Regions from separate parts of the Pseudarthrobacter sp. TE9888 genome, predicted to be linked through region 1. Evidence: predicted binding sites of a transcription regulator. Region 1 holds the regulator's gene; each other region holds the start of a gene.
The links. The regulator LexA, encoded in region 1, represses DNA repair genes until DNA is damaged. The targets are predictions, from matches to a motif close to TCGAACANNTGTTCGA.
Positions count from the first base shown of each region.

Region 2: ACZ9J7_RS07905 (LexA family protein) is a predicted target of LexA. The motif match lies at 4,151-4,166, and genes of this name have one in related genera.
Region 3: ACZ9J7_RS06660 (shikimate dehydrogenase) is a predicted target of LexA. The motif match lies at 5,350-5,365, and genes of this name have one in related genera.

Region 1 is NZ_JBWBRD010000002.1:3,025,882-3,036,045, forward strand. It holds gene hflX (GTPase HflX) at 1-109, shown strand, start outside; gene ACZ9J7_RS14580 (ATP-dependent DNA helicase) at 102-2,159, shown strand; gene lexA (transcriptional repressor LexA) at 2,207-2,941, opposite strand; gene ACZ9J7_RS14590 (LysM peptidoglycan-binding domain-containing protein) at 3,299-3,649, shown strand; gene ACZ9J7_RS14595 (histidinol-phosphate transaminase) at 3,769-4,887, shown strand; gene hisB (imidazoleglycerol-phosphate dehydratase HisB) at 4,949-5,575, shown strand; gene hisH (imidazole glycerol phosphate synthase subunit HisH) at 5,572-6,330, shown strand; gene ACZ9J7_RS14610 (hypothetical protein) at 6,331-6,489, shown strand; gene priA (bifunctional 1-(5-phosphoribosyl)-5-((5-phosphoribosylamino)methylideneamino)imidazole-4-carboxamide isomerase/phosphoribosylanthranilate isomerase PriA) at 6,572-7,318, shown strand; gene ACZ9J7_RS14620 (SseB family protein) at 7,340-8,224, shown strand; gene ACZ9J7_RS14625 (MFS transporter) at 8,283-9,578, shown strand; gene ACZ9J7_RS14630 (DUF1844 domain-containing protein) at 9,672-10,058, opposite strand.
Region 2 is NZ_JBWBRD010000002.1:1,565,112-1,575,275, reverse strand. It holds gene ACZ9J7_RS07935 (EAL domain-containing protein) at 88-1,152, shown strand; gene ACZ9J7_RS07930 (DUF6480 family protein) at 1,219-1,455, opposite strand; gene ACZ9J7_RS07925 (hypothetical protein) at 1,589-1,942, shown strand; gene ACZ9J7_RS07920 (glycerophosphodiester phosphodiesterase family protein) at 1,939-2,775, opposite strand; gene ACZ9J7_RS07915 (hypothetical protein) at 2,817-3,080, opposite strand; gene ACZ9J7_RS07910 (HAD family hydrolase) at 3,204-4,022, opposite strand; gene ACZ9J7_RS07905 (LexA family protein) at 4,180-4,611, shown strand; gene ACZ9J7_RS07900 (Y-family DNA polymerase) at 4,638-5,918, shown strand; gene ACZ9J7_RS07895 (lmo0937 family membrane protein) at 5,971-6,117, opposite strand; gene ACZ9J7_RS07890 (ABC transporter substrate-binding protein) at 6,504-7,682, shown strand; gene ACZ9J7_RS07885 (matrixin family metalloprotease) at 7,890-8,903, shown strand; gene ACZ9J7_RS07880 (carbohydrate kinase family protein) at 8,911-9,861, opposite strand; gene ACZ9J7_RS07875 (alpha/beta hydrolase) at 9,898-10,164, opposite strand, start outside.
Region 3 is NZ_JBWBRD010000002.1:1,303,000-1,313,163, reverse strand. It holds gene ACZ9J7_RS06685 (pyridoxal phosphate-dependent aminotransferase) at 1-548, opposite strand, end outside; gene ACZ9J7_RS06680 (AEC family transporter) at 701-1,624, shown strand; gene ACZ9J7_RS06675 (ATP-dependent DNA ligase) at 1,677-2,762, shown strand; gene ACZ9J7_RS06670 (MFS transporter) at 2,879-4,198, opposite strand; gene ACZ9J7_RS06665 (IclR family transcriptional regulator) at 4,428-5,285, shown strand; gene ACZ9J7_RS06660 (shikimate dehydrogenase) at 5,439-6,320, shown strand; gene ACZ9J7_RS06655 (bifunctional sugar phosphate isomerase/epimerase/4-hydroxyphenylpyruvate dioxygenase family protein) at 6,320-8,191, shown strand; gene pcaH (protocatechuate 3,4-dioxygenase subunit beta) at 8,243-9,115, shown strand; gene pcaG (protocatechuate 3,4-dioxygenase subunit alpha) at 9,121-9,675, shown strand; gene ACZ9J7_RS06640 (lyase family protein) at 9,672-10,164, shown strand, end outside.

The sequences.
Region 1 (10,164 bases):
CGACGCCGAGATCCTTAGCCTGGACCACATCGAGGCCGGTACCAGGGCTGCGGTGATGGTGCGGGAGGGCCTCGCGTCCGAACTGGAACAATTCGTCGTCAATGACTGACGTCGCAGCCGGCGAAGCTGCGCAGACGGCGGGCGAGCAGTTCGTTATCGAACTGCTCGACCGCGCCGTCGCCGGCATGGGCGGACAAAGCCGCACCGGACAACACGAAATGGCCCGCCAGGTGGCCAGGGCGATCGAAACCGGCAACCACCTGTTGGTCCAGGCCGGTACCGGTACCGGCAAATCGCTGGCCTACCTGGTACCGCTGATCGCCCACGCCCTGGAGAGCAACAAGCCTGCGCTGGTTTCCACGGCGACCCTGGCGCTCCAGACCCAGATTGTGGGCAGGGACCTGCCCCGGCTCCTGAAGAACATCACGCCGGCGCTGGACCGGCCGGTCAAGGTTGCCCTGGTCAAGGGCAGGTCCAACTATGTGTGCCGCCACAAGCTTGAAGGCGGGTTCCCGTCCGAGGAACCGTCGGAGGGGCAGCTGTTCTCCCTGGGGGAGGACACCAGTGTTCCGCACTTCGCGGCCTCGGTGGGCGGCCCGTCGTCGCAACTGGGCAAGGAAGTGGTGCGGCTCCGCGAATGGGCGGAGAAAACGGCCACCGGCGACCGTGACGAACTGCTGCCTGGAGTGACCGACCGTGCATGGCGGCAGGTGTCGGTCACCTCGATGGAATGCCTGGGGGCCCAAAAATGTCCCATGGCTGCCGAATGCTTCAGCGAACTCGCCAGGCAGGACGCCGCCGAGGCCGACGTGGTGGTGACCAACCACGCGATGCTGGCCGTCAGCGCGTTCGAGGGCCTGGCAGTCCTGCCTGAATACGACGTCGTGGTGGTGGACGAAGCGCACGAACTGCAGGACCGGGTGACGGGAGCCGTGTCCGGGCAGCTGTCCGTGGCCATGGTCCACGCTGCCGCTTCCGGCGCACGGAAACATACCGCCATCACCGTTGATGCCCTCAACGCCGCAGCTGCCAACCTCGAAATGGCCATCGCGGCCGCGCCCAACGGACTGCTCCCCAACGGGCTGAACGATGAACAGCTTGACTGCGTGGACCAGCTGCGTGAAGCGTGCAGGGCTGCGTTGTCCGATTCCAAAGGGGACAGCAATACCACGGCCGACGGCGGCCGGCAGCTGGCGCGTTCCCGGCTGATGCTCATCCTGGAACTGTGCGAGCGGCTGATCGCTGCCCGGGAAAACCGGGAAGTGGTGTGGTTCTCCCGCGCCAGCACCTTCGATCCCGGCCAAGGCTATTCGCAGCCCGATGACAGCGCACCGGTCCTGATCAACATTGCGCCGCTGTCCGTCGCCGGCAGGCTGCGGGAGGGGCTCTTCGCAGACCACACCGTGGTGCTGACCTCTGCCACCCTGGCGATCGGTTCCGCCTTCGAACCGGCCGCGGGAGGCCTGGGCCTGATTGGCGACGGCGCGCCCAGCTGGACGGGCGTGGATGTTGGCTCGCCCTTCGACTACCCCAGGCAGGGCATCCTTTACGTTGCCGGCCACCTGCCCAAGCCTGGCCGGGGCGTTTCCCCGGAGGCCCTGGCCGAACTCGAAGCGCTCATCAAAGCCTCCAACGGGGGAGCGCTCTGCCTGTTCTCCTCGCGGCGGGCGGCCGAAGAAGCCGCCGATGCCCTCCGCCCGAAACTCGACATGACTGTCCTCTGCCAGGGGGAGTCGACCATGACCGCCCTGGTCAAACAATTCGCGGACGAACCGGACACCTGCCTCTTCGGAACCATGTCCCTGTGGCAGGGCGTCGACGTTCCCGGTGGATCCTGCCGGCTGGTAGTGATTGACCGCATCCCGTTCCCGCGGCCGGACGACCCCCTCATGACGGCGCGTTCACGTGCCGTGGCGCAGGCAGGGGGGAACGGATTCATGTCTGTTTCCGCCACCCACGCTGCCATCCGCCTCGCCCAGGGGGCCGGCCGCCTGATCAGGTCAACCGGGGACAAAGGCGTGGTGGCAGTCCTGGACTCGCGGTTGGCCACAGAACGCTATGCGGGATTCCTGCGCGGCGCCCTGCCCCCGTTCTGGGCCACTACTGACCGAACCAAGGCGCTGGCAGCCCTTACCAGGCTGGGCGCCGACGCGTCCTGAGGACCGCCGGACATCGCCTGCGCGGGTGCCGCGCAGGCGTCCACAGGCTAAAGCGAACGCAGGACTGAGACGACCTTGCCCATGATGGTGGCATGGTCCCCCAGGATGGGTTCGTATTGGGTATTCTGCGGCAGCAGCCACGTGTGGCCATCGCGCTGGCGGAAGGTCTTGACGGTCGCCTCATCATCCAGGAGTGCAGCGACGATGTCCCCGTTGGCAGCGTCGGCCTGGCGCCGCACCACCACCCAGTCGCCGTCGCAAATGGCGGCATCCACCATGGAATCGCCGGCCACCTTCAGCATGAAGAGCTCGCCCTGGCCCACCAGCTGGCGGGGCAGCGGCATGACATCTTCGACGAGCTGTTCGGCAAGGATGGGGCCGCCGGCGGCAATCCGGCCCACCAGCGGAACCATGGCCGTATCCAGCGCCGTGGGCAGCTCTGTAACTGTGGCGCTGCCTCCGGCGGCCTGGGGGGCAGGAGACGTGGCCCCGCCTTTGCCCCCGCCGTCCAGGGTGAGCGGCATCAACACTTCCATGGCACGTGGCCGTTTGGGGTCGCGCCGGAGGTAGCCCAGCTTTTCCAGCTGCGAGAGCTGATGGGTCACGCTTGACAGGCTGGCAAGGCCGACCGTGTCGCCGATCTCGCGCATGGACGGCGGGTATCCGTTGTCATTAACGGAGCGCTGGATGGTCTCGAGGATCTTCTTCTGCCGGGGCGTCAACCCCTTGTTGGTCCTCTTGGATTGCGGGGCGGTCCTGCCCCCGGCGGCTGCTGCTGCCATTTTCGCCATTGCCTTTCGCTTGCCGCCGGAACTTCCGCCGGACGCTGTTCCGCGGTGCCGGTGGAAGGACTCCCACTGTCATTGTCAGACCCTGCTGTTCAACTTCAGGAGTGGTTGTTCTTGGTTCCAAAACTAGGCCAGCCATAGTGCTTTTTCAAACATTTGTTCTAGCGAGTCTCGACAATGTTCGTTGATAGGTGCTAAAACTTAACCAGCAAAGTTCGAATATGTGTTCTAACCAGCAGATGCCTCCTTCGAATACGCAGCCGGAAGATGTGCGCGGCGGCGGAATGGAACGGCAAGGGCGTTGCCGGGCGGACACCCGGGCAGCACGGCAAGTCCAGGAGGGCTTAGTTCATGTCAGCTTTATCTCTTCACCAGGTTTCACCTTCTTCTGCACCCCTGCGGCTGACCCGCCGGGGGAGGATCGTCCTGATCGGGGTTCCGCTTGTAGTCCTGGCTGTTCTCCTGCTGTCACTTTCCGGGTTCTTCCATTCCCCGGCCAAGGCCTCGGATTCGGCCGCGGACCTCGCGGTGACACCCACCGTTACGGTGACGGTGCAGCCCGGGCAGTCGTTGTGGGCCATTGCCGGTGCCGTCGCGCCGGGCCGGGACGCCCGCGACGTCGTGGCGGACATCGTCCAGCTCAACAACCTTGAGGCCGGCACCGTCCTTCCAGGCCAGCAGCTGTTCGTTCCCACGCACTGAGTGGCTGCCACGGAGATCCGTGTGGTGCGCTGCAGGCACCGCCTCGCTCCTGGCCGTGCCGGGAGCGAACAGGAACCGTCACATTTTCCGGCGGTTGCCGCGGCAACTAAACTGTTCAGGTGAACCAGCAGCTAGAACGTCTGAACCGGCTTCCCCTCCGCAGCAACCTTCGTGGACTGACTCCCTATGGGGCTCCCCAGTTGGACGTCCCCATCCTGCTGAACGTCAACGAAAACACCCATGGTGTTCCTGCCGATGTGCGGGCCGCCATCAGCGCCGCCGTTACGGAAGCCGCCGCGGGCCTCAACCGCTACCCGGACCGCGAGTTCACAGCGCTCCGGAAGGCCCTGGCGGAATACCTCGGGCATGGGCTCGACGAAACCAACCTATGGGCAGCCAACGGTTCCAACGAGGTCCTGCAACAGATCCTCCAGGCTTTCGGCGGTCCAGGGCGCACAGCCCTAGGCTTCCCGCCCACGTACTCCATGTACCCACTGCTGGCCAGTGGAACGGACACGCAGTACATCACCGGGGAACGCGCGGAAGGCTACGACCTCAGCGCTGAGTCCGCAGCCCGCCAGGTCAAGGAACTCCAGCCGAACATCGTATTCCTGTGCTCGCCCAACAATCCCACCGGGACCGGACTTGGGCTGGACGTCGTGGAAGCCGTCTATGACGCCGGCGCGGACAGCCAGGCCATCGTGATCGTCGATGAGGCTTACCACGAGTTCGCACACGACGGAACGCCGAGCGCACTGACCCTGCTGCCCGGCCGTGAACGGCTGATCGTCTCCCGCACCATGAGCAAGGCCTTCGCCCTGGCCGGGGCACGGCTCGGCTACATGGCCGCCGCCCCCGAGGTCGCCGATGCCCTGCGGCTGGTCCGCCTGCCGTACCACCTGTCCGCCATCACCCAGGCCACCGCCCTTGCGGCCCTCGAACACCGCGAAGCGCTGATGGCCGACGTCCAGGACATCAAGAAGCAGCGGGACCGCATCGTAGCCGAGCTGACCAGGATGGGACTCAAGCCCGCAGCGTCGGACTCCAACTACGTGTTCTTCGGCGGCCTGGAAAACCCGCACCAGGTCTGGCAGGAACTCCTTGACGCCGGCGTGCTCATCCGCGACGTGGGCATCCCCGGCCACCTCCGGGTCACGGCGGGCACTGAGGCGGAAACCACAGCCTTCCTGACCTCCCTGGAACGCATCCTTGCCGGCCACGCCGCGCTTCACGCCTAGACTTGATACTGCGGCGCTGGACGCCTTGAACCACTTCTTCTCGCACAAAGGATCCTTCACCATGAGTTCAACCGGATCGAATACGGCTGCAGCCCGGACGGCCCGCATGGAGCGTGCCACCAGCGAGTCCTCCGTACTCGTGGAGATCAACCTGGACGGTACGGGAGTCTCGGACATCGACACCTCGGTGCCGTTCTACGACCACATGCTGACGGCCCTGTGCAAGCACTCCCTGATCGACATGACGGTCAAGGCCACCGGTGACACCCACATCGACGTCCACCACACCGTTGAGGACGTCGCCATCACCTTCGGTGAAGTCCTGCGGACCGCCCTCGGCAACAAAGCTGGCATCCGCCGGTTCGGTGAGGCGACAGTCCCGCTGGACGAGGCCCTCGCCAACGCGGTGGTGGACGTTTCCGGCCGCCCCTACCTGGTGCACGGCGGCGAACCCGCCGGCCAGGAATACCACCTCATCGGCGGCCACTTCACCGGGTCCCTGACCCGCCATGTCTTTGAGGCCATTACGCTGCACGCCGGTATTTGCCTCCACATGAACGTGCTGGCCGGCCGCGACCCCCACCACATCGTCGAAGCGCAGTTCAAAGCCTTTGCCCGCGCCCTCCGCGCCGCCGTCGAACCGGATCCCCGGGTTGAGGGCATCCCCTCCACCAAGGGTGCCCTGTGAGCGGCCAGGAACTGAAGGACGGGGCAATCATCGACCCCTCGGCCTCGCGCAGGCTGCCGTCGCCCGAGGGCAAGCCCACCGTCACGGTGCTGGACTACGGATCCGGGAACGTCAGGTCCGCGGTGCGCGCCCTCGAGCGCGCCGGCGCGGAAGTGATCCTGAGCGCCAAACCGGAGGATGTCCTGAACGCGGACGGCCTGGTGGTGCCCGGCGTCGGCGCGTTCGAAACCGTGATGCGCGAACTCAAGGCCGTGGACGGCATCCGGCTTATCGGCCGGCGCGTGGCCGGCGGCCGCCCGGTGCTTGGCATCTGCGTCGGCCTGCAGGTCCTGTTCGAGGCCGGCGTGGAACACGGCACTGAAGCCCAAGGCATCGGTGAATGGCCCGGAAAGGTGGAGGCCCTCCCAGCGGAGGTCGTACCGCACATGGGCTGGAACACCGTCAAGGTCCCCGAGGGCTCAAAGCTCTTTGCCGGCGTCGAGAACGAACGGTTCTACTTCGTCCACTCCTACGGCGTGCAGGAGTGGAACTTCGACGTCATCCAGCCACGGATGGCACCGCCACTGGTGACCTGGTCCGAGCACGGCGGCCCGTTCATCGCCGCCGTCGAAAACGGCCCGCTCTGCGCAACCCAGTTCCACCCGGAAAAATCCGGCGATGCCGGCGCGCGGCTCCTGCGCAACTGGGTGGAGGGCCTGCGCAGGCCTGCCGGCGCCGGTTCCGGCGCCCCGGCCCACGCCGGCAGTGGCGCCTAGATGTGGTCCGTACTCCTGATGGGCCTCGCCGGCCTGCTGATTGGCGGCGGCATCTCGTTCCGGCAGCAGGCCAGGCCCCTCTGGCTGCAGGTGTCTTTCTACGCCCTGGCTGCCATGTCACTGGTTGCCGCCTACCTGCTCACGCTGCCGGGCAATTAACCGCCCGGGAAACACGGAGCATCAACGGCCCCGGCCGGCCCCCGATTTAGTCCCCACCGAAGAACCAACACCGAGGATGAGTATGACCACCGCACATGACCTGCCGGTACTTGAACTCCTGCCAGCCGTCGACGTCGTCAACGGCCAGGCCGTCCGGCTGGTCCAGGGCGAGGCGGGCAGCGAAACCAGCTATGGAACCCCCCTCGAAGCTGCGTTGAACTGGCAGCAGCAGGGTGCCGAATGGGTCCACCTGGTTGACCTGGACGCAGCGTTCGGGCGCGGTTCCAACGCCGACCTGCTTCGCGAGGTGGTGGGCCGGCTGGACATCAAGGTGGAGCTCTCGGGCGGCCTCCGCGACGACGAAACCCTGGAGGCAGCGCTCGACCTGGGCGTCGCCAGGGTCAACCTGGGGACCGCGGCACTGGAGAACCCCGATTGGACCGCACGGGCCATCGAGCGCTTCGGCGACAAGATCGCCGTCGGCCTGGACGTCCGGGGCACCACCCTGGCCGGCCGTGGGTGGACGAAGGAAGGCGGGGACCTGTGGGACGTCCTGGGCCGCCTGGAGGAGGCCGGTTGCGCCCGCTACGTGGTCACCGATGTGACCAAGGACGGCACCCTGCAGGGCCCGAACGTTGAACTCCTGCGCCAGATGGTGGAGAAGACCGGCAAGCCCGTGGTGGCCTCCGGCGGCATTTCCAGCCTGGACGACCTCAGAGTCCTCCGGTCGCTGGTTCCCCTGGGCGTGGAAGGTGCCATCGTGGGCAAGGCACTCTACGCCGGCGCCTTCACGCTGCCCGAAGCCCTCGACGTCGCCGGCCGCCGCTAGGCCCGGGGAAGCAGTCCGGCCATGCCCAGCTCCGAAGAACCGGTAAGCCCTCCCGCCCGCCACCTGCCCGGCCATATTGCGGCGGCGCTGGCGGGCGCCGGCGGTGCCACGGATTCCGCGGGCCAGCCTTGGGCCGGCCGCAGCCTGGCTGGGGACGATGCGAAGATCCACAACTTCGAGGACGACGACGGAACGGCCGACGCCGGCTACCTCACCGCAATTGCCGCGCTCCGGGAGGGGCGGGGCGACGAGGCAGCCGTCGTTGCCGCACTGGCCACGGCCCGTGTCTTCATTCCCATCGTGGCCCAGCTCGCCGAAGAGGCCGCGACAGCGCACGGGCTGCACGCGGACAAGCAGGCGGACATGGCACTGGTAACGCTGAAGGCCGCCGACGGCAGGACCGCGCTGCCGGCATTCACTTCTGCGGCCGCTCTGTCCGCTTGGCATCCCGAGGCCCGGCCGGTAGCCGTCTACGCCGCCCGGGCGGCCCTCTCGGCTGTTGCCGAAGGGGCGGAACTCCTGGTCCTGGATCCGGGTGCGGATGTGACGTTCGTGGTGCGCCGGCCGGGCGTTTGGGCCCTTGCCAAGCAGCACGGCTGGACCCCTTCCTACACTGACCGGGACCTGGCCGCCGAAATGGGCAACGCCGCCGCCGGCTTTGCGGCCGTCCGCGGCGTCGAACTGCTGCCCGGCAGGGGAGTGGCCGCCCAGGCCGCCGACGGGTCCATAGTCCCCGGTGGCGGTACCGGGCCGGAACTGCAGGTGGTGCTGTACCTCGAGGACGGCCTGGACGCGGCCGGTGTCCAGGAACTGGTAGCCGGCCTGCAGGCGGAGTGGTCCCGGAATGTATTGTTTGGGGAGCGCGTCGATTCCCTTGAAATCAAACTGAGGCGCGCGCCCGACTAGCCGCCAGCCGGATGGGTGATCCCCGCCGGGGCTGCGGCGCATCCGAAGGACCGCTTTCGTGAATTTCGCTCTCTACCGGGAGTTGCTTGCCGTTCGGCCCATCCGCCGGCTGCTGCTGGTGGGCATGGTTGCCCGGATCCCGCACTCGGCCGCCGGCGTTCTGCTCACCCTGCACATCGTCCTCACCCTGGGCCAGGGCTATGCCGCCGCCGGTGCCGCCGCGGCCGTCATGACCATCGGCATTGCGCTGGGTGCGCCGTGGCGTGGCAGGCGCGTGGACACCGTGGGTCTTCGGACCGCGCTCATTCCATCGGTGATCTCGGAGACGGTGATCTGGTCGGTGGTGCCCCACGTGTCCTACCAGTGGCTCCTTCCGCTGGTCTTTGTGGGCGGCCTGCTCACGCTCCCCATCTTCAGCGTGGTCCGTCAATCCCTGGGCGTCCTGGCGGAGGGCGAGCAGCGCCGCACCGCGTTTGCCCTCGACGCCATCACCACCGAAGTGGTCTTCATGATCGGCCCGGCCGCCGGCGCCGTGGTGGCCACCAGCGGCTACACCACCGCAGGACTCACGGTGGTGGGCGTTTCGACGTCGCTCGCCGGCCTGTTCCTCATGTGGTTCAACCCGCCCACCCGCAGCGAGGGCCTGAGCCTGGAATGCGCAGAGGATGAGCAGCATGCTGCCGAGGCCGCGGTGGTGTCCACGGCCCCGGCGCATGTGCAGGAAGCCGCTGCCGAACTGGCGCCCGCCGGGGCGGCCACCAGCGCCGCGCAGGGCCTTCGGGGAAAGCTGGCGGGCGGCTTTTCCTGGTTCACCGCAACAGTCGCAGCCCTCTTCGCCGTAGCGGCCGGCGCCGGAATGGTCCTCAGCGGCACCGACGTCGGCATCGTCGCTGCACTGGAAATCGGCGGCCACCAGAGCGAGATCGGGATCGTCTTCGTCTTCTGGTGTGCGGCTTCCGTGGTGGGCGGTTTGATCTACGGGGCCATGCACCGGCCCGTCCCGCCCATCTTCCTGCTGCTCGGCATGGCCGCCCTGACCCTGCCCATGGCTTTCGCCCACGACACCTGGACGCTGGCCCTCGTCTCCGTCCTGCCCGGGCTGCTGTGCGCCCCCGTGCTGTCCGCGGCCTCAGAGAAAGTGGCGGACCTGGTGTCCGAGGAGCGGCGCGGGGAGGCGATGGGCTGGTACGGCTCCGCGTTGACCGCCGGAGTTGCGTTCGGTTCGCCGCTGGCCGGGGTCTTCATCGACGTCATGGGCCCCTCCGGCGGTTTCGTTTCCGTCGGAGCCGCCGGCGTGGTGCTCTGCGTCGTAGGGCTTGCGCTCCAACAGCGGCGCCGCCGGCCGGCCGCCTGAGCGGTCCCGCCCAGCCGTGGAGTTAAAGCGCGACGGCGGGACACCCGCAAAGGGGGTGTCCCGCCGTCGGACGGTGCCTGGGGGAGTTGGGCTTTAGTTGACTGCCCCGGTGTACTTTTCGCCCGGGCCCTTGCCCGGTGCATCCGGAATCAGTGACTCTTCGCGGAAGGCCAGCTGCAGGGACCGCAGGCCGTCGCGCAAGGGTCCGGCGTGCTGGGATCCGATCTCCGGGGCAGCTGCGGTCACGAGTCCGGCCAGTGCGGTGATCAGCTTCCGGGCCTCGTCGAGGTCCTTGAGTTCGGCTGCGTTGTCCTCCGCGGCCAGGCCAAGCTTTACCGCGGCGGCGCTCATCAGGTGTACGGCCGCCGTGGTGATGACCTCGATGGCGGGAACTTCGGAGATGTCGCGGATCTGTTGTGAAACGTCTGCGCCTGCGTTGCCGGGCTCGAAGACGTATGAATTACTGTCTGGGGTGCTCATACTGGTAAGCTTGACACAGACCGACTGGATGTAGTTATTTCAGGGATTGTCCTAAACGATCAGGTTCCCAGCAGCGCTTCGCGGCGTTGACGGGAATTTTTTCTGT
Region 2 (10,164 bases), 1.5 Mb from region 1:
GGCAGCACCGTTATTTTATAAGGCGTTTGGACATTTGAACATTTTTGGGCCATCAGGTCATTACTTCGTCAACTGGGGGCGTTGCTAATGTCGGTTCGGGTACAGGCATGGGGAATTATCGCCGCCGTGCTGGCGGATACGGATCCTGCGGGAGCCGCCGTCCGGCAGCGGCTGAGCAACAGCCTCGATGAGAATCCCGGCGTGCCCGAACGGGCCCTCCTGGAGTATCTCCTCGAGACCCGGCGCAGCGACGCCAACATGGTGGAAACCCTGGAGGCTGCCAGGGAGATGCGACTGACGCCGCCCGCGCTTCCGCCGCAGTTCGCGGAGCAGCTGGATGCAATCCGCAGCACCTCCCGGATCAGTGCGCTGCTCGAAAACCAGATGCTGATGACCGCCTTCCAGCCGATTTACGGGCTGGAAGGAAAAGCGGTGGTGGGCGCCGAAGCGCTCTCCCGCTTCGTCAGCGACGACGGCGCGGCCGCCGAGCTGTGGTTTGCCGAGGCCGCCGCCGTGGGCCTGGGCGCCAACCTGGAGTTCTCAGCCCTGGGATCCGCGGCAGCGGCCGCACGGGACCTGCCCGCGAACCTGTACGTGTCGCTCAACATTTCGCCCACGTCCTGCATGGACCCGCGGCTGCCGGAACTGTTCGACCACATTGAACTTCCCATCCACCGGGTGGTGCTGGAACTGACCGAGGACATTCCGGAAGAGGAATACCTGCAGTTCCTGTCCGCCATCAATCCGCTCCGGGAAAAAGGGCTGCGCATCGCGGTCGATGACACCCACACGGGAGCCGGCGCGCTGAGCCGCATGATCCACCTGCGGCCCGACTTGCTCAAGGTGGGCCGGAACGTGATCGGCGACGTCGACAAGGACGGACTGCAGCGGGCACTGGCTGCCTGCCTGGTGGACTTCACGGACCAGATCGGCATCACCCTGGTGGCCGAGGGCATCGAAACCGTGGGTGAGCTCAAGGTCCTCACCGAGCTGGGCATCAGCGCCGGCCAGGGGTACCTGCTGGGCCGGCCCTCGGTGCGGCCCAAGGACTGGGCCAGCTGGAATACACGCCTCGACGTGGACGGACTGGAGCGGCAGCTGGCGGGCCAGCCGGAACCACGAGCCGTCCGCCGGCGCGCAGAGTCTTCCTGAAACAACGTCAGGGCAGGCGGTGGGGCGGCGCGCTTTGCGCCCGCCGCCCCACCGACCGTCCAGGCGCTATTCGGAGTGTCCCTGGTCCCTGCTCATCTGGCCCTCCGCCGGCGGCGTCTCCCCCGGCGGGACTCCCCCGCCAGGCTCCAGGCCGGTGACATTGCCTTCCAGCGGGTCCGGGTTCGGTGAGCCGGCAGATTCCCTGCTGCGCTCCTCCGCCAGGCCGGGCTGGGCGGCGCCCTCCTGGTCCTTGCCCGGACGGTCGGGGTTGGCGGGGTCATTTTCCGGATGGTAAGTGCTCATTGCTTTCCTTCCTCTCCGGCTGCGGTTCGTTTCCCCAGCACTGGACTAATTGTAAGCATGCTGATAATTCTGGAGGAGTAGGGCCGGAACGCCGCGGGGGCGGGCGGCACGCAATGTCGGAAGGAGCAGTCACATGGGAATCGGCGACAGCATCGGCAAGGCAGCAGAAAACGCCATGGAGGACCTGGCCGGGACATCCAAACCGACGGAGAAGACGGATGTGCCCGACCCGGCAGACCCGAACGATGACGTGGAAGTCCACTCATCGCTGAGCGAAGGCTCAAATGCGATGGAGGCGGAGAAGCAGAAGGCGCCCGGCCCCAATACGGCAGCCTCCCCGGACCCGGTCTCCAGCAGCCCGCTGGGCGGGGACGCCGAGGAGGCAGGCGGCAGCGCTACGCACAGTGACCGGGAGCAGGACAGGGCAGCGGACGACGACGGCCTGGCTGGGGACGCCACGGCGCCCACCGAAGAGGACCTGGCCTAGCCGGCGGCAGCCGGGGTGCCATCGCCCCCCGGGCTGGTGGGCCACAGGCCGCGGGTGCGCAGCACGTCGCGGAGCAGGTCCGCCCGGTCCGTGACGATGCCGTCCACGCCCAGCTGGAGGAGGCGGTGCATTGCGCCCGCATCGTTGATGGTCCACACGTGCACCACCAGGTCCAGGTCATGCGCGCGCTGGATGAAGCCAGGAGTGACAACGGGAACCCGCCCGTAGCGGACGGGCACCTGCAGGGCATGCACGTCCCTGAGGACCCTGCGCATCAGCCGGTGGAATACCGGCCGGGGAAGGATGGGTCCCAGCAGCGTGAACAAGGCGTTGGAGGCTACCCCGGCCGACGAGGCCACCGGGCGGCTGAGCAGCTTGAGTACAGCCCGCCGCCGCCGGTCCGAGAAACTGGTGACCAGCACGCGGTGATGTACCTGGTGCCGCTCGATCGCGGCAGCAGTGCTGTGGACTGAGCGCCAGTCCTTCACGTCCAGGTTCAGGCGCGCGTCGGGAAGCTGGGCAACCAGTTCGTCGAACGTGGGGATGGGTTCCCGGCCGTTGATCCGGGCTTTTGCCACCTCCGTAGCGGGCAGTTCAGCCACCCTGCCCCTGCCGTCCGTGACGCGGTCCAGGGTTTCGTCATGGAACAGCAGCAGCACGCCGTCCGCGGTGGTGTGCACGTCCGTTTCGAGGTACTGGAAACCGAGCTCGACGCCGGCCCGGAATGCGGCCATGGAGTTTTCCAGGCCCTCAGCCGAGAATCCCCGGTGGGCCATCCCGATGGGAAGCTGCCGCCCGGCGTCGTCAGGGTGCTCAAAGAAAGGCAGGCTCACACTGCGAGCCTACCGCCAGCGTCCGCGGGTGGAACCCGCCGTCAGTCCAGGCAGCCGGTCTCGCCGCAGGGAACGATGTCCACGCCATCGCCGCAGTGCAGCAGGGTGCGCCCGCGGCCGGCGTCCAGGTGGACCCAGACCGCGGTGTGGTCCGCCGTAATGGTGTCCACCACGCCGCCCGCCTCAAACCCGGGCGCGAACTGGACCCGGACCCGGTCCCCCTGGCGCAGCTGCTTCCAGTGCGGAGCGGGCGTTGCTTTGCGCAGCGGCGCGTCGGCCGCGTGCTGCCTGACGTTTCTTGCCATGGTTGCCCCCTTATCGAGCCGGCGGGAGGGTGCCTGCTCTCCACGCTTCACGCTACGGCGGGAAGGTAAACGCCAAGTGAGCGCAAGCTGTGAAGTTGGGGGTGCCGGACCCGCACGGCAGGGTCAGGAGAACTGGACGCCCAGCGCGGCGAGCCGCGCCTCCAGAACCTGGGCGACGCCGTCGTCGTCAAAATGCGGCGCCTGCTGCCCCGCAGCCCGGATGGCATCCGGATGGCCGCTGGCCATCGCGTAGCCGTGGCCGGCCCAGCGGAGCATCTCAATGTCGTTGGGCATGTCGCCGAAGGCCACGACGTCGGCGGCGTCGATGCCCAGTGCGCCCGCGTATTCAGCGAGGGTGACGGCCTTGTTCACGCCGGGCAGGGACAGTTCCAGCATGGCAACGCCCGGTGATGAGTGGGTGGTGGCGGCCAGGTGTTCGACGGCGGGCGCCACCTCGGCGAGGAAGTCGTCCGGGGTGCCCTCGCGGACGATGGCGAGGAATTTGACTACGGCGTCCTCGTCCGTGAGCGTGTCCCGCAGCGGGGCGGGGGTGAACTCGGCGAGGAGTTCGCTGGATTCGTTTTCGATGAAGCCCGGTTCCAGATGGAAGCCGGCGAGCGTTTCGGCGGCAAACAGCGCAGCCGGGCGGAGTGCCTTGATGATGCGGCGGGCTTCCAGGACGGTGTCGATGGCCAGGGTGCGCGCGGAGACCAGGCGGTCCGCCTCGAGGTCCCAGACCACGGCACCGTTGGAGCAGATCACGCGGCCGGTGTGGCCCAACTGCTCTTCGAGCGGGTGCAGCCAGCGGGGCGGGCGGCCGGTCACAAACACCAGTTCGACGCCGGCGTCGCGGCAGGCGTGGAAGGCCCTGATGGTGCGGTCGCTGATTTTTCCATCGTGTCCGAGGATCGTTCCGTCAATATCGCTTGCCACCAACCGCATCCTGCAAGTCTACGTGGGGGTTGGGCCGGCGTCGTCCGCGCAGCGGCCCAAGGCTGGAGGCGCCCGCCCTGGTTCAGGCGCCTCCGCCTGGGTGCCCGATGTCAGTCGCCGGGGCTACACTGAACCTATCGAACATATATTCGAATAAAGGTGTGTTGTGGGCGTTATTATCGGTCCCCGCGTGGTAGATGCGGGCGCCTCATTGTTTTCGGTGCTGATCTCGCCCGTGGCGGTCGCAGCTGGCTTCCCGTCGCCCGCCCAGGACTATTTCGACGGACGGATCGACCTCAATGCGCACCTGATCAAGGACATCACCAGCACCTTCGTGGTGCGGGTGACCGGGGATTCCATGGAAGGAGCAGGCATCAGCGACGGCGACGAGCTGATCGTCAACCGCGCCCTTGAACCCAAGGACGGGTCCGTGGTGATCGCGGTGCTGGACGGGGAACTGACGGTCAAACGCCTGCGCATCACCGGCACCGGCGTGGCGCTGCAGGCGGAGAACCGAAAGTACCCGGACATCCGCGTACCCGCACTGTCCGAGCTCACCATCTGGGGCGTGGCCACCAGGTGCCTGCATCATGTCTAGGGAGCGCAGTGCCTAAGCCGGTCCCCATGCGGCAGCTGCCCCAGATCGCGCACGTGGACGTCAACTGCTTCTATGCCTCCGCCGAACGCGCCTTCGACCCCTCGCTGGAAGGCCGCCCGCTGGTGGTGCTGTCCAACAACGACGGTTGCGCGGTGACCCGCTCCCCCGAGGCGAAGGCCCTTGGCATCGCCACGGGCGAGCCGTGGTTCAAGCTTGCGCCGAGGGCCAAGGAGTGGGGCCTGGTGGCTAAGTCCAGCAACTATGAGCTGTATGGCGACATCAGCTCACGGGTCATGGAGCTGCTGGGCAGGTACTCGGCGTGGCTGGAGGTCTACAGCATCGACGAGGCCTTCCTGGGCGTAAAGGGCAGCCCGGACGACCTCCTGGTGCTGGGCCGCCGGATGAAAGAGGCGGTGCGGCGGCATGTCGGGGTGCCGGTCTGCGTGGGCATCGCCCCCACCAAGACCCTGGCCAAGCTCTGCAACAAGTGGGCCAAGAACAATCCCGCTTTCGGCGGTGTCTGCCTCTGGGAGGCGGTACCGGCTGACGTCCGGGAACTGCTAATGGCCCGGTTGCCTGTGGACGAGATCTGGGGCATTGCCGGCCGGCTCACCAAACGGCTCAACGTGCTGGGAATCTTCACGGTCCAGGACCTGGTCGGCGCGGATCCAGTCGTGATCAGGGACAAGTTCTCGGTGGTGCTGATGCGCACCGTCCTGGAACTGCGGGGCACGCCCTGTATCCCCATGGAGGAAGAGCGCATCGGCCGGGACCAGCTGATTTTTTCCCGCTCCTTTGCCACTCCGGTAACAACAGCCGCCGGACTTCGGGAGGTGTTCAGCGTTTACGGGCAGCAGGCCAGTGCCAGGCTGTCCAAGCACGGGCTGCAGGCCAAGGTCCTGACAGCCTTCGCTGCCACTTCGCCCTTCCGGGACAACGAGCAGGCTTATCCGTCCGTCTGCGTCCCGCTGCCCATGCCCACCGCGGACCCGCTGCTGCTCACCCGGGCCGCGCACGCGCTGCTGCCAAACATCAAAGAAGGATTGAAGTACGCCAAGGCGGGCCTGATGCTCACCGACCTTCGGCCCACGGGCAACCAGCCACCGCTGGCGCCGTTCGAGAACCGGCACGAGGAACGCGGCATCGGCCCCCTGCTGGAGAATGTGAGCCATCGCTTCGGGCGCGGCTCAATAGGGCTGGGACACGCCGGCATCAAATCCGGCCTGGACTGGACCATGAAACGGGGCATGCGCTCGCCCCGGTACACCACGCATTGGGACGAACTCCCCGTGGTCAAGGCGGCCTGAGGCCCCGGTTTCCGCCGCCGGCCGGAGGGCGGGCGGCGGAAACCTGTTGGCGCTAGGCCCGGGACCTGTTTTGGATGAAGTGGAAGATCAGCACCACCACGGCGATCACCAACAGGATGTGAATCAGGCCCCCGCCAATATTTGCGAGCAGTCCGAGGAGCCAGAGAACGGCGATGATAATAGCGATCCAAAGCAACATGAGAATCTCCTACATTGTTTTTTGTTCGAATTGCTGATTGTTCAAACCGGCGCTGCACAAAAAGCCGGCCGTAAGGAATCCACCCCTGCCTCTCGCTCCGGGCCCCCATGCCACATCTGTTATTCACGCCCACGTGACGTGATGGTTATCACCATATTTCAGGAAGTGCCAACTGGAAACGGCCTATCAAATGGAAATAGGAACGTGTCTTATTACCTGGCATCCGCGGGGCCGCGGATAAGACGTTCCGGGACGTTTCTTGACCCTCTGCGACGCCGCGTTGAGCGTTCGCGTCGTCCCGTGAACGCCCGCTACGGGATTGATTGTGGGGCCGCCGGGCCGTCCGTAATCTCGTCTCAGCATCCGCCCCCAGCAGAGGAGTTCCCATGGCCAACCCGCAGGACAAGAATCCGCAGACGCAGCAAGGTTCAACCCGGATCGTTGCCGGGCAGCCCGCTAAATACGCCCGCCCGCGTGGCCTAAAAATCGGAATCGCGGCAGCCGTCCTGGCCCTCATCGGCGGGGGTGCCGCCGTCGCTTCCTCGGTTAACAGCGGCGCCCCTGCGGCCACGCAGGAGGGCGCGCCTGCCGGCAACCCAGCGGCCGAGCTGAAGCTTGGCTACTTTGGGAACGTCACCCACGCGCCGGCCCTCGTGGGTGTCAGCAAAGGCTTCATCAAGGATGAGCTCGGCGGCACCAAGCTCAGCACCCAGGTGTTCAACGCCGGTCCCGCAGCCATCGAGGCCCTGAATGCCGGCGCCATCGATGCCACCTACATCGGACCCAACCCGGCGATCAATTCCTTCGTGAAGAGCCAGGGCCAGTCGGTCAACATCATCGCCGGCGCCGCCGCCGGTGGAGCGCAACTGGTGGTCAAGCCGGACATCACCTCCGCCGCCGGCCTCAAGGGCAAGACCCTCGCCTCCCCGCAGCTCGGCGGAACCCAGGACGTGGCCCTGCGCGCGTGGCTTTCATCCCAGGGATACAAAACAAACGTGGACGGCAGCGGTGACGTGGCCATCAACCCCACGGAGAACGCCCAGACCCTCAAGCTGTTCCAGGACGGAAAGCTCGACGGCGCGTGGCTGCCTGAGCCGTGGGCGTCACGGCTGGTGCTGAACGCCGGAGCCAGGGTGCTGGTGGATGAAAAGGACCTGTGGGATGGTTCGCTGTCCGGCAAGCCCGGCGAATTCCCCACCACCATCCTGATCGTGAACCGGCAGTTCGCCGCCGACCATCCCGACACCGTGAAGGCGCTCCTGAAGGGCCACGCGAAATCGGTCGAGTGGCTGAACAGCGCGTCAGCCTCCGACAAGGCCACCGTGATCAATTCAGCCCTCAAGGAAGCCGCCGGCGCCGAACTGACGGCGGACGTCATTGACCGCTCGTTGAAGAACATTGTGTTCACGGTGGACCCGCTCGCCGGCACCTACCAGAAGCTCCTGGCCGACGGCGTCACCGCTGGCACCACCAAGCAGGCCGACATCAACGGGATCTTCGACCTGCGGGCCCTCAACAGTGTCTCCACCGTGAAGACCTCCGCCGCCGGGCTCGGGCAGGAGTAAAAGCGCATCGATTGCTCCGTCAACGCCCTTTTGAGCCCCCATAACGGCATCTACGGAGCAATCGATGGGGCCGTCGGGTGGGCTTCGGCCCGGGAGCGGCGCGGCCATCTTTCTTGCTTGAATCCTGCGCCTTTCCCGCGGCAGGACCGGGCAACCCGCCTTTAGGCTGGGAGGGTTGGCCGGCGGCAGGCGGCCGGGACTAGGGGGATGCCGGTGCACGGTTACGGAAATGGCAGGGATTCGCAACAGGACGGGCCGGACGGCTACGCCCCGCCAAACGTCCGGCGTTCCCCCAGCGGACGCATCCCGCAATGGGCCATCGACGAAGCGTACGGCAGGGCGGAGGCTGCTTCACCCTGGCGGGCCCCCACCCCCTCTCAACGGCGCCGGAAGAAGTTCCGGGGACGGCCCGGGACGCGGAGCTGGTCCAGGCGGTCCATCCGGGTGCGGACGGTCCTGGGGATCGCCCTGGTTGCCTGCTTGTACTTTTCACCGGCGCTCTTCGACCGCTTGGTCCTTCCTGCCGTGGCCCCGTACCTGCCGGGGGCGAAAATGCCGCCGCCGGGATATGAAGCCGCTTCCGCGCCCTTGGGCACGCCGCCGGCCAGCACAGGCTCCACCGCCTTTGTGCTGCAGGAGTCGCCGAGGGCAAGCCAGCCGGTCATTGCGTACGACCCGTGCCGCCCGGTCCATTATGTTGTCCGTCCGGACAACGCGCTGCCTGGTGGCGACGTCCTGATCCGGGAGGCTGTGGCAGCAGTCTCCCAGGCCTCCGGGCTCCAGTTTGTCGATGACGGACCGACGACGGAAGCGCCGTCAGATGACCGGTCGGCGTTCCAGCCGGACCGCTACGGAAAGCGGTGGGTGCCGCTTCTCATTGCCTGGTCAACGCCTGTTGAGACCCCCGGCCTTGCAGGGAACGTCGCCGGCCTCGGCGGGAGCGCCTACGTGGAGGTCCCCGGCCAGCCGCTGGTCCTCGAAGCAGGGCAGGTGCGCCTTGATGCCCCCGACCTTGCCGGGATCATCGCCGGCAGGCCGGACGGCGCCGCCGAGGTCCGCGCCATCATCATGCACGAGCTCGGACACGTGCTGGGCCTGGACCACGTCAACGATCCGGCCCAACTGATGTATGCCGAAAACATGGGCGTCCGGGACTTCGCTGCCGGTGACCGCGCCGGGCTGGCCCTGCTGGGCAGCGGCCCCTGCGTCCCGCAGCTCTAGCGCCCCACTAAGCCCCTTCCCCTTCTGCCCCGTGGAGCTCCTCCCGGGTCGGCGGGTTGGCGCCCGGGCGGGACACCGTGACGGCGGCCGCGCGGGCGGCGTGTGCCAGGAGTTCGGAGAGTCCCTCGACGGGAAGGTCGCGCAGGTCCTGCCGGTTCTGGGCGCCGTCCAGCTCCCGGTCCACCAGGCCGGACAGCAGGGCCGCCATGAAAGAATCCCCGGCCCCCACGGTATCCGCCACCTCCACCTGTGGGGCGGGAATGGCGGCTTCGCCGGCCCGGCACACACCCCACGGCCCGTCAGCACCGCGGGTGACCACCACCATCGCCGGGCCTTCCTCCCCGCCGAGTGCCAGCCACTTGCGGGCCGAATCCAGCACGTCCTGTCCCGGGTAAAGCCAGGCCAGGTCCTCGTCCGAGGCCTTGACCACGTCGGACAACGTGACGAACTTTTCGGCCTGGCGCCGGGCAAAGTCCACGTCCGTGATGATGCTGGGCCGGCAGTTGGGATCGAAACTGATGGTGGCGGACGGGTGGGCGTATTCGACGGCGGCCAGCACGTCGGTGGCCCCGGGCGCCAGCATGGTGGCAATGGAGCCGGTGTGCAGCAGGGTGGTTCCCTGCAGCATGAAGCCAAGCCGGTCTGCCAGGTGCGGCAGCTCCCAGGCGAGGTCAAAGGTGTAGGTGGCGGCGCCGTCGTCGTCAATCAGTGCGGTGGCCACGCTGGTGGGCAGCTCGTCCGGGGCCACCGGCAGCATGACGGAGCTGGCGCGCAGGTGCGCCGCCACCGAGTCGCCGTACGCGTCCCGGCCGTAACGGCCAATGAACTGCACCGGGTGGTCCAGCCGGGCCAGGCCCACCGCGACATTCAGGGGGCTTCCGCCCACGTGGGCCTCGATTCCGGAAGCGCGCTGGACAACGTCAACAAGGCCTTCGCCGATCACTGTGAGCATGGTCATACTCTGCCAGAAAGCGGCCGCCGTCAGCAGTTCGTGTCAGCCGAGCAGCTTTCCAACCAGTTCCCGGCACGTCACATAGGCCTCCGCGGCGGGATCGATGAGCGCGAAGTGGTCGCCCGGCACCGTGACCAGCCGCGCCGGGACGGCTGCGGAACGGCTGGCCTCCACGTAGGTTGTGGACATGCCCAGGGGCACATCATCGTCTTCCGTCGCGTGGACGGCGTAGACCGGAACGTCCAGCGGCAGCGCTGCCATGGGGTCGGCCACGCGGTGGCGCCCGGGGAAGTCCGACGACGGTCCGCC
Region 3 (10,164 bases), 1.7 Mb from region 1:
GCGCCCGTGGGGTTGTTCGGATTGATGATCACGATCCCCTTGGTGCGGTTGGTGATCTTCGCTTCAACATCGGCCATGTCCGGCCACCAGTTGTCCGCCTCATCGCAGATGTAGTGCACGGCCTTGCCGCCGGTCAGGGTCACGGCGGCGGTCCACAGGGGGTAGTCCGGGGCGGGAACCAGGATTTCGTCGCCGTTCTCCATGAAGGCCTGCAGGCACATGGAGATCAATTCGCTGACGCCGTTGCCGACCACGATGTCCTCGACCCCGATGTTCATCAGGCCACGGGTCTGGTAGTACTGCGAGATGGCGGTCCGGGCCGTGAAGATTCCCTTGGAATCGCTGTAGCCCTGGGCACCGCGAAGGTGGTGGATCATGTCCACCACCACGGACTCGGGCGCTTCCAGCCCGAAAGGTGCCGTGTCCCCGAGGTTCATTTTGAGGATCCGGTGCCCTTCAGCCTCCATGTTCTTGGCGGCCTCAAGGATGGGACCGCGGAGTTCGTAGCGGACATTGCGGAGTTTGCTGGAGTGTTGCATGGCGCGCATGGTTGATCTTTTCATAAAGCACGACGACGGGCGGCGGGGAAGGCCAGTCCGTGGACGCGTGCTGGCAGAGCGTTCCTTATTCGATAAGTTGTGAACTTGTAGTACTGCCTTCCTGCGGTGGTGCACGGCGGAACGGGAAGGAAGTACCCCACGTGGGCGGTGTGCTGATCGGACTGGCGGTGATCGGCGTCGTCATTGCCGTCGGATACCTTGCGGCGCGCTGCGGCCTGGGCGATGAACCCACCATCAACGCCCTGACCCGCACCGCCTTCTTCATCACCAACCCGGTCCTGCTGTTCACGGTGGTGCTGAAATCGGACCTGTCCGTGGTGTTTTCCGCCTATGTTCCGCTGTCCATGATCACGGCGGCGGCCACCGCGCTGTTATACGTGGCCGCCAGCCGGATCTGGTTCCGGCGGCCCCTGGCCGAGACCGCAGTGGGTGCCATGGCCGGCTCCTACGTCAACGCCAACAACATCGGCATCCCCATCACGCTCTATGCCCTGGGGGATGCCACCCCGGTGGCCCCGGTCCTGCTGGTCCAGCTCCTCCTGTTCGCCCCGCTGGTCCTGACCCTGCTGGACCTCTCGGAAGCCGGCCGGTTCTCGCCCCGGCTGATGCTCACGCAGCCCTTCCGCAACCCCATGATCATCGCCTCGCTCCTCGGTGTGGTCCTGGCGGCGTTCCACGTCGAGCTGCCCGCCCCGGTGATGGCGCCGCTTACCCTGCTCGGAGGTGCTGCTGTCCCGGTGGTGCTGCTGGCCTTCGGCATGTCGCTGCGCGGCACCAGGATGCTCCGGAGCGGCGGGCACACGGCCGAAATCCTCACTGCCACGGCGCTGAAGTCCGCTGTGATGCCTGCCGTGGCATACGTCGTCGGACGCTTCCTGTTCAACCTGGACCACCACATGCTCCTGGGGGTGGTGCTCATGGCTGCGCTGCCCTCGGCCCAGAACGTGTTCCTGTTCGCCAGCAAGTATGGGCGCGGGGTGGCCGTGGCGCGGGAGACCATCCTGCTCTCCACGGCGGCCGCTGCACCGGTGCTGGTGCTGGTCGTGTGGCTGCTGGCGGCCTGAAGCGGGCGCGCCGCCCTACCGCCCGGGCCGCCGGCCGGGCAAGAATGGGCACATGGAACTTCCCGTGATGCCGCCCGTCCCGCCCATGCTCGCCAAGGCCGTCAGCGGCATCGACGGCATCCCCGGCAGCGGAGACCTCAGCTACGAACCCAAATGGGATGGCTTCCGGTCCATCATTTTCCGTGACGGCGATGACCTGGAAATCGGCAGCCGCAACGAAAAACCCATGACCCGCTACTTCCCGGAACTGGTGGCCGCGCTTAAGGAAAACCTGCCCCCGCGCTGCGTGGTGGACGGCGAGATCATCCTGGTGGGGGCGTCGGGGGACCGGCTGGATTTCGATACCCTGCAGCAGCGCATCCACCCCGCCGCCAGCCGGGTGAAGATGCTGTCGGAACAGACCCCAGCAAGCTTTGTGGCCTTCGACCTCCTGGCCCTGGGCGGCGACGACTACACCGGGCGGCCCTTTGCGGAGCGTCGGGCCGCGCTGGAGAAGGCGCTCGCCGGCAGCAAGGCGCCTGTCCACCTCACCGCCGCCACCACGGACAAGGACACCGCCGCGCAGTGGTTCGAGCAGTTCGAGGGGGCCGGGCTGGACGGCATCGTGGCCAAGCGGCTGAACGGCCGGTACGAGCCGGACAAGCGGGTGATGTTCAAGGTCAAACATGAGCGGACTGCGGACTGCGTGGTGGCCGGCTATCGCCTGCACAAGAGCGGCCCGGACGCCATCGGCTCACTGCTGCTGGGGCTCTACAAGGACGACAGCGGCCTGGCCAGCGTGGGAGTGATTGGTGCCTTCCCCATGAAGCGCCGGCAGGAGCTGTTCCAGGAGCTGCAGCCGTTGGTGACGGACTTCGACAACCACCCCTGGGCCTGGGCTAAGCAGGAGGAGGGCGAACGGACGCCGCGCAATGCCGAGGGCAGCCGCTGGAGTGCCGGGAAGGACCTGTCCTTCGTGCCCCTGCGGCCCGAACTGGTGGTGGAGGTCCGCTACGACCACATGGAGGGCGACCGGTTCCGCCACACCGCCCAGTTCAACCGCTGGCGGCCGGACCGGGACCCGGAATCCTGCACTTATGCGCAGCTGGAGGAGCCGGTGAACTTCGACCTCGCCTCGGTGCTGGAGACCGGCCGGTAGCCGCAGCGGTGTGCCCGCACAGACGGGCCCGGTTTTAACGGGGGAGAGCCCGCCATTTGGGGGAATGGCGGGCTCTCCGGCCTGAAAACCGGGCCAGTCTGTGCGCGGCGGACGGCCTACTTCAGGCCGAGCAGCTTGGTGGGTGTCCGGAAGGATTCCTTTGCCGTCAGGGCGGATACGGCTGCGACGGCGCAGATGATGGCGGTGAAGATGCTGATCTGGACCCAGCCGCCGGGCTTGATGCCGCCCATGGCGGCGACGATTGCCGGGGCGAACCCTGCCATCAGGAAGCCCAGCTGGGTGCCGATGGCCAGGCCGGAAAAGCGGACCTTGGTGCTGAACATCTCGGCGTAGAAGGACGGCCAGACGGCGTTTGCTGCTGCATAGCCGCCGGAGAAGTAGCCGATGGCGGCAAGGAACATCAGCGCGACGCTGCCGGATTCCAGGCTGAGCAGGAACACGGGGGTCAGGATGGCGCTGGCCAGGGCACCGTAGATGAAGACGGGCTTGCGGCCGATCCTGTCCGCCAGCATTCCGAAGAGCGGCTGCGTGCCCAGGGCCACGATATTGGCGGCCACGACCAGCCAGAGGGTGGTGGTGCCGTCCACGCCGGCAACGGTCTTGGCGTAGCTGATGGCGAGGGTGCCGAACACGGTGGAGACGGCGGCGATGAAGGCGCAGCAGATAACGCGGAGGACGTCGCGCCAGTGGCCCTTGAGCAGGTCCGCCACGGGAAGCTTGGCGATCTCGGCGTTCTTCCGGGCTTCCTCGAACGCGGGCGGCTCGTGCAGGGTGCGGCGGATCAGGAACGCAACAATAACCACAACGGCGCTGAGCCAAAACGGGATTCGCCACCCGATGCCGTACTTGATCTCATCCGGCAGTGCCAGGACGGGGATGAACACCAGGGCCGCGAGGATCTGGCCGCCCTGGGTGCCGGTGAGGGTCCAGGAGGTGAAGAAGGAGCGGCGGTTGTCCGGGGCGTGCTCCAGGGTCATGGAGGACGCGCCTGCCTGCTCGCCTGCCGCGGAGAGGCCCTGGCAGAGGCGGGCCAGCACCAGCAGCGCCGGAGCCCACCAGCCAACGGTGTGGAAGTCGGGCAGGCAGCCGATGACGAAGGTGGAGGCACCCATGAGCAGCAGGGTGAACATCAGGACCTTCCGGCGTCCCACGCGGTCGCCGAAGTGGCCCAGGATGATCGCGCCGATGGGACGTGCCACGTAGGCGAACCCGAAGGTCGCGAAGGACATGATGGATGCGTTGGCATCGGCGTTGGGGAAGAAGACCGTGGGGAAAATCAGTGCTGCGGCGGAGCCGAAGATGAAGAAGTCATAGTATTCGACGGCGCTGCCCAGGAAGCTGGCGACGGCGGCCCTCTTGGGCGTCCCGGCGTGGGTGAGGGCGCCCTCCCCGGCGGACGGAAGTGTCTGGCTCATGGTGTTCCTTTGGTGTGACGACATTGTCGCGGATGGATCTGGGGTCGCAGCCGCCGTTGCCTTGGTGCGGGCGGGGATGCGGCTGGAGTCCGGTAGAAAGACCCGGCAGGGGTAGCCACATGGTGGGAGCTACTTGTGCGATACAGAAACTATGACTGTGAGGACAGTCACCTGTCAAGAAAATAATCACCATCTAGAAATAGCTCTCACATTGTGGCAATATCGAAGCATGAGTGTGAACCAAGCCACAATGAACGACGACGTTCAGCCGGACCCAGCCGCGCTGGCCGAAGAGCCCGAGGGTGGAACTAGGGCGGGCGCCAGGAAGGCGGCGGACCGCACGGACATGGTGGGCAAAGCCCTGGGGCTGCTGGTGCTGCTGGGGGAGGAGCCTCGCGGTGCAAGTGCCGCCGAAATATCCCGCCGGGCGGAACTGCCGTTCAGCACCACCTACCGCCTGCTCGGATCACTGGCGCGCGATGGATTCGTGGACTACGAGCCGGATGGCCGCCGGTACCACCTCGGCCTCCGGATCTTCCAGCTGGGCCAGCGCGTTTCCAACCACCACGGTTTCGCCGGCACGGCCATGCCGGTATTGCGCAGGGTGACTGCCGAAACCGGTGAAGCAACCATCCTCAGCGTCCGCGACGGCCTCCACCATCTCACTGTCAGCAAGGTGGACGGCCCGCAGATTTTCCGGGTGACCAGCGACCCCGGCCACCTGGGATCCCTGTCCACCACCGCCGTCGGAAAGGCCCTGGTGGCATTCGCCGAGGATGCGGAGCGCGAAAAGCTCCTCGCAGAGTTGCCGCTTGAGCCGCTGACCGGGAAGTCCATCACGGACCGGGAGGCGTTCCGGGCCGAGATTGCCCAGGTGCGTCGGCAGGGGTACGCCGTCATGGATGAAGAGAATGAGGCCGGCATGCGGGCGGTTGCCGTGCCGCTGCTCAACAGCCAGGGTCACGCCTTCGCGTCACTGGCAACGGCGGTTCCCGTCTTCCGGCTGGACCTGGCGGACCTGATCGCCCATGTTCCCCTGCTGCAGGAGGCTGCCGCCGAGCTGGCGGCCCGGCTGCCGCAGCGATAGCGCGCTCGGCGCACGCCCACTTCTCGCCACCCGTTTGTTCGTATAAAGAACATAAGTGCGATAAGTGAACATCTGTTGTACTGTAATCCCTATCACCCCGCAGCGCGGCCTGAGTCCGCGCCTGCCCGGTGCCGTACCAAAGGAGCTGCACGCATGAGCATTCGAACTGAGTCCTACCTGGTGGGACTGGTTGGTGACGGCGTCACGCCATCGCTCACGCCGCCCATGCACGAACGGGAAGGTGACGTGCAGGGCCTGCGCTACCTGTACCGGCCCATCGACCTGCTGGAACTGGGGCTGACCGGGGAATCGGTGGGCGCCATCCTGGACAGTGCCCGCACCCTGGGCTTCAACGGCCTGAACATCACCCATCCCTGCAAGCAGCTGGTCCTGCAGCACCTGGACGAGGTCAGCCCGGACGCGCGGCGGCTCGGTGCCGTGAACACCGTGGTCATCCGGGACGGCCGCTTCATCGGCCACAACACGGACTTCTCCGGCTTTGCTGCCGCCCTGGCATCCGGCCTGCCCGGCGCGCGGCTGGACCGCGTGGTCCAGCTCGGCGCAGGAGGTGCCGGCTCCGCCGTCGCCTACGCCCTCCTCAGCGCAGGTGTGCAATCCCTTGACCTGGTGGACATGGATCCGCAGCGCGCCGCGGCGCGGGCCGCCGAACTGGCAGGCTTCTTCCCGGACAGCACCGTGACGGCACGCACGACGACGGAGCTGCCGCAGCTGATGCGCGTGGCCGACGGCCTGGTGCACTGCACGCCGGTAGGCATGGCAGCCCACCCGGGCGTCCCGCTGGATATGGATTTGCTGGAGCCCCGGCACTGGGTGGCGGACATCGTCTACCGCCCCATCGACACCGAACTGGTCCGCGGCGCCCGCGCCAAGGGCTGCGAGGTCCTGGACGGCGGCCGGATGGCGGTGGGCCAGGCAGCCGACGCCTTCCGGATCTTCACCGGGCTGGACGCTGACCCGGAACGCATGCGCTCCCACTTCCTGGAGCTTGTGGCCGCCGAGGCGGTGGCCGCCTGATGCGCACCGGAATCGCCACCGTGTGCCTGTCCGGCACCCTGAAGGAAAAGATGCAGGCCTGCGCCATCGCCGGCTTTGACGGGATTGAGATCTTCGAGCAGGACCTGGTCACCTCACCGCTGAGCCCCGAGGACGTACGCAGGATGGCAGCGGACCTGGGCCTCGGCCTGGACCTGTACCAGCCCTTCCGCGATTTCGACGGCGTCACCCCGGACCTGCTCAAGGCCAACCTCCGGCGCGCGGAGGCCAAGTTCAAGCTCATGGCGCGCCTGGGCATGGACACCATCCTGGTCTGCTCCAACGTGGCCACCGCCACCATCGACGATGACGGCGTCCGCGCCGAACAGCTGGCGCAGCTGGCAAACCTGGCGGGGGACCACGGCGTCAAAGTCGCCTACGAAGCCCTGGCATGGGGCAAGTACGTCAACGACTACGAGCATGCCTACCGCCTGGTGGAGATGGTGGACCACCCCAACCTGGGCACCTGCCTGGACTCTTTCCACATCCTCTCCCGCGACTGGGACACTGCCCCGATCGAGGACATCAACGCCGACAAGATCTTCTTCGTCCAGGTGGCGGACGCCCCCAAGCTCTCCATGGACGTCCTGTCCTGGAGCCGCCACTACCGGGTGTTCCCGGGCGAGGGACAGTTCGAGCTGGCCAAGTTCATGGGCCACGTGGTCCGCGCCGGCTACACCGGGCCGGTTTCGCTCGAGGTGTTCAACGACGTCTTCCGCCAGTCGGACGTCGAGCGCACCGCGGTGGATGCCATGCGGTCCCTGATCTGGCTGGAGGAGCAAAGTGCCAAATGGCTCGCCGGCACCGAAGCCGCACCCGGCACCGCAGCCGCGCTCCGCCGTCGCTATCCCATGGAACTTGCCACGCTGCCCAAGGTCAACGAACCCGCCGGCTTCAACTTCGCCGAGGTCAAAGCGGACGATACCGCCCAGCTGGAGAAGCTCCTGGGCCAGCTCGGTTTCCAGTTCGAAGGCCGCCACCGTACCAAGGACGTCCAGCTGTGGACCATGGGGCAGGCCCGGGTCATCATCAACGAACAGGCCGCGCAGCACGCTGAGCCGGCCATCGCGGCGCTCGGATTCGACGTCGATTCCCCCGTGATCGCCTCAGCCCGCGCCCAGCAGCTTAAGGCCCCCGTGGTGGCCCGCAAGGTCCAGGCGGACGAGGAAGTGTTCCAGGGCATCGCCGCGCCGGACTCCACCGAGATCTTCCTCTGCCAGGGCAGCCCGGACGGCACCGCGGCCTGGACGCACGAATTCGGCGAAGGGCTGGAACACCCTTCGGCCGGAACCACGGCGGTCATCGACCACGTCAACCTGGCCCAGCCCTGGCAGCACTTCGATGAAGCCGTCCTCTTCTACACCAGCGCCCTGGCCCTGGAGCCGCAGCCATTCGCCGAGGTTCCCAGCCCCAGCGGGCTGGTGCGCTCGCAGGTCATGCAGACCTCCGACGGCGCGGTGCGGCTGGTCCTGAACCTCGCCCCGATCCAGCAGGCCCGGCACGAGGCCCGCAAGACCTACCAGGAACACATCGCCTTCGCCGTGGAGGACCTCGTGGCCACCGCCCGGGCCGCCCGGGAGCGCGGCCTGGAATTCCTGCAGATCCCGGCCAACTACTACGAGGACCTGGATGCCCGGTTCGACCTGGAACCCGGATTCCTGGCCACCCTGCAGGAGCTCAACCTGCTCTTCGACCGGGATGCCGACGGCGAGTTCCTGCACTTCTACACCGCGACCGTGGGCAGCGTGTTCTTCGAAATGGTCGAACGCCGCGGCGGCTACGACGGCTACGGCGCCCCGAACGCCCCGGTACGGCACGCGGTCCAGTACGAATCGCTGCACCGCACCACTTAAACCCGCACCACCCAGACGCAACAAACCCAACAGATCAGAAAGGAGCCAGCCGTGAAGGAAGACATCAACGCCGAGCTGGAGTCGGAGGAGCTCGTGCCCCCGGCCGAACCGAAGGCTGCCCACCAGCCCCTGGACAAGGCCATCGAGTCGCAGGCGGACCTCAGCGCAGAGATCAACGCCATCGGCGAGGCCTACCGCCGCGCGCTCAAGGACGGCGGCCAGCCGGAGATCCAGCCCCGGCTGGACTACCCGCCGTACCGCAGCAGCATCCTGCGCCACCCCACCAAGAGCCTGCAGCACGCGGACCCGGAAACCATCGAGCTGTACTCGCCGGCCTTCGGGCACCAGGACGTGCACGCCCTGGAATCGGACCTCACCATCCAGCACAACGGCGAGCCCCTGGGCGAGCGCATCATCGTCTCCGGCAAGGTCCTGGATGGCGACGGCCGCCCGGTGGCGGGCCAGCTCGTGGAAATCTGGCAGGCCAACTCCTCCGGCCGCTACATCCACAAGCGTGACCAGCACCCCGCACCCATCGACCCCAACTTCACGGGCATTGGCCGCTGCATCACCGGCCCGGACGGCTCTTACCGGTTCATCACCATCAAGCCCGGGGCGTACCCGTGGAAGAACCACCTGAACGCGTGGCGGCCGGCGCACATCCACTTCTCGCTGTTCGGCACCGAGTTCACCCAGCGCATCATCACCCAGATGTACTTCCCCGGCGACCAGCTGTTCCCGCTGGACCCGATCTACCAGACCATCGTGGACCAGGACGCCCGCGACCGGCTGGTGGCCACGTATGACCACAGCATCACCGAGCCCGAATGGGCCCTGGGCTACAACTGGGACATCGTCCTGACTGGCCCGAAGCGCACCTGGACCGAAAACGAGGCGCTCGGCGCCGAAGGCGACGAGGAGTAGGAAAGATGACCAAACTGGTACCCACCCCCGGCCAGACCGTGGGCCCCTTCTACGGCTACGCGCTCCCGTTCGAGAAGGACAACGAACTCCTGCCTCCCGGCTTCCCTGGCTCCATCCGCCTGCAGGGCACCGTGTACGACGGCGCCGGCCACACCATCCCGGACGCCATCCTGGAAATCTGGCAGCCGGACGCGGACGGCAAGGTTGTCCAGCGCACCGGTTCCCTGGTCCGCGACGGCTACACCTTCACCGGCTGGGGCCGCGGCGCCGTGGGCAACTCCGGCGTCTTCACCTTCACCACCGTCAACCCCGGCCCCACCAAGCCGGGCGCGGCACCGTTCATTTCGGTGGCCCTTTTCGCCCGCGGCCTGACCAACCGGCTGTTCACCCGCATCTACCTGCCGGAGGACACTGAGGCGCTGGCCAATGACCCGCTGCTGGGCTCGCTGGAGCCGGAGCGCCGGGAGACGCTCATCGCCCGCCGCGACCCTGACGGCGGCCTCGCCTGGGACATCCGCCTCCAGGGTGAGGGCGAGACGGTCTTCCTGGACTTCCAGTGACCCACGCCGCCGCTTTGGGAGACTTGCGCGCCCTCGCGGAAGAGGCCGACGCCGGCCTGCTCACCCCCGTCTCAGCGTCGCCGTTGGTGGCGGCGCTGACGGGGGACCGGGCAGTGCTGGCGGCCATCCTCGCCGTCGAAGCCGGCTGGGCCGCCGTGCTGCAACGGGCCGGGCTGGCACCGGCCGGTGCGGCCGCCGTCGTCGCCTCCGCCGCCGAGGCGGGACGCTACGACCTGGCCGGTATCGCGCTGCGCGCCCAAGGCGGCGGCAACCCGGTGATCCCGCTGCTGGCGGACCTCCGGAAGAACGTAGCGGCGCTCGATGCCGCCGGAATTGGTGCCGCAAAGGCCGTGCACACCTCCCTGACCAGCCAGGACGTGCTGGACACTGCCCTGATGCTGCTGGCCCGCAACACCGTCCACGCGGTGCTGGCGGACCTGAAAGGCACCACGGCCGCGCTGGCACACCTTGCCGGGCAGCATGCGGACA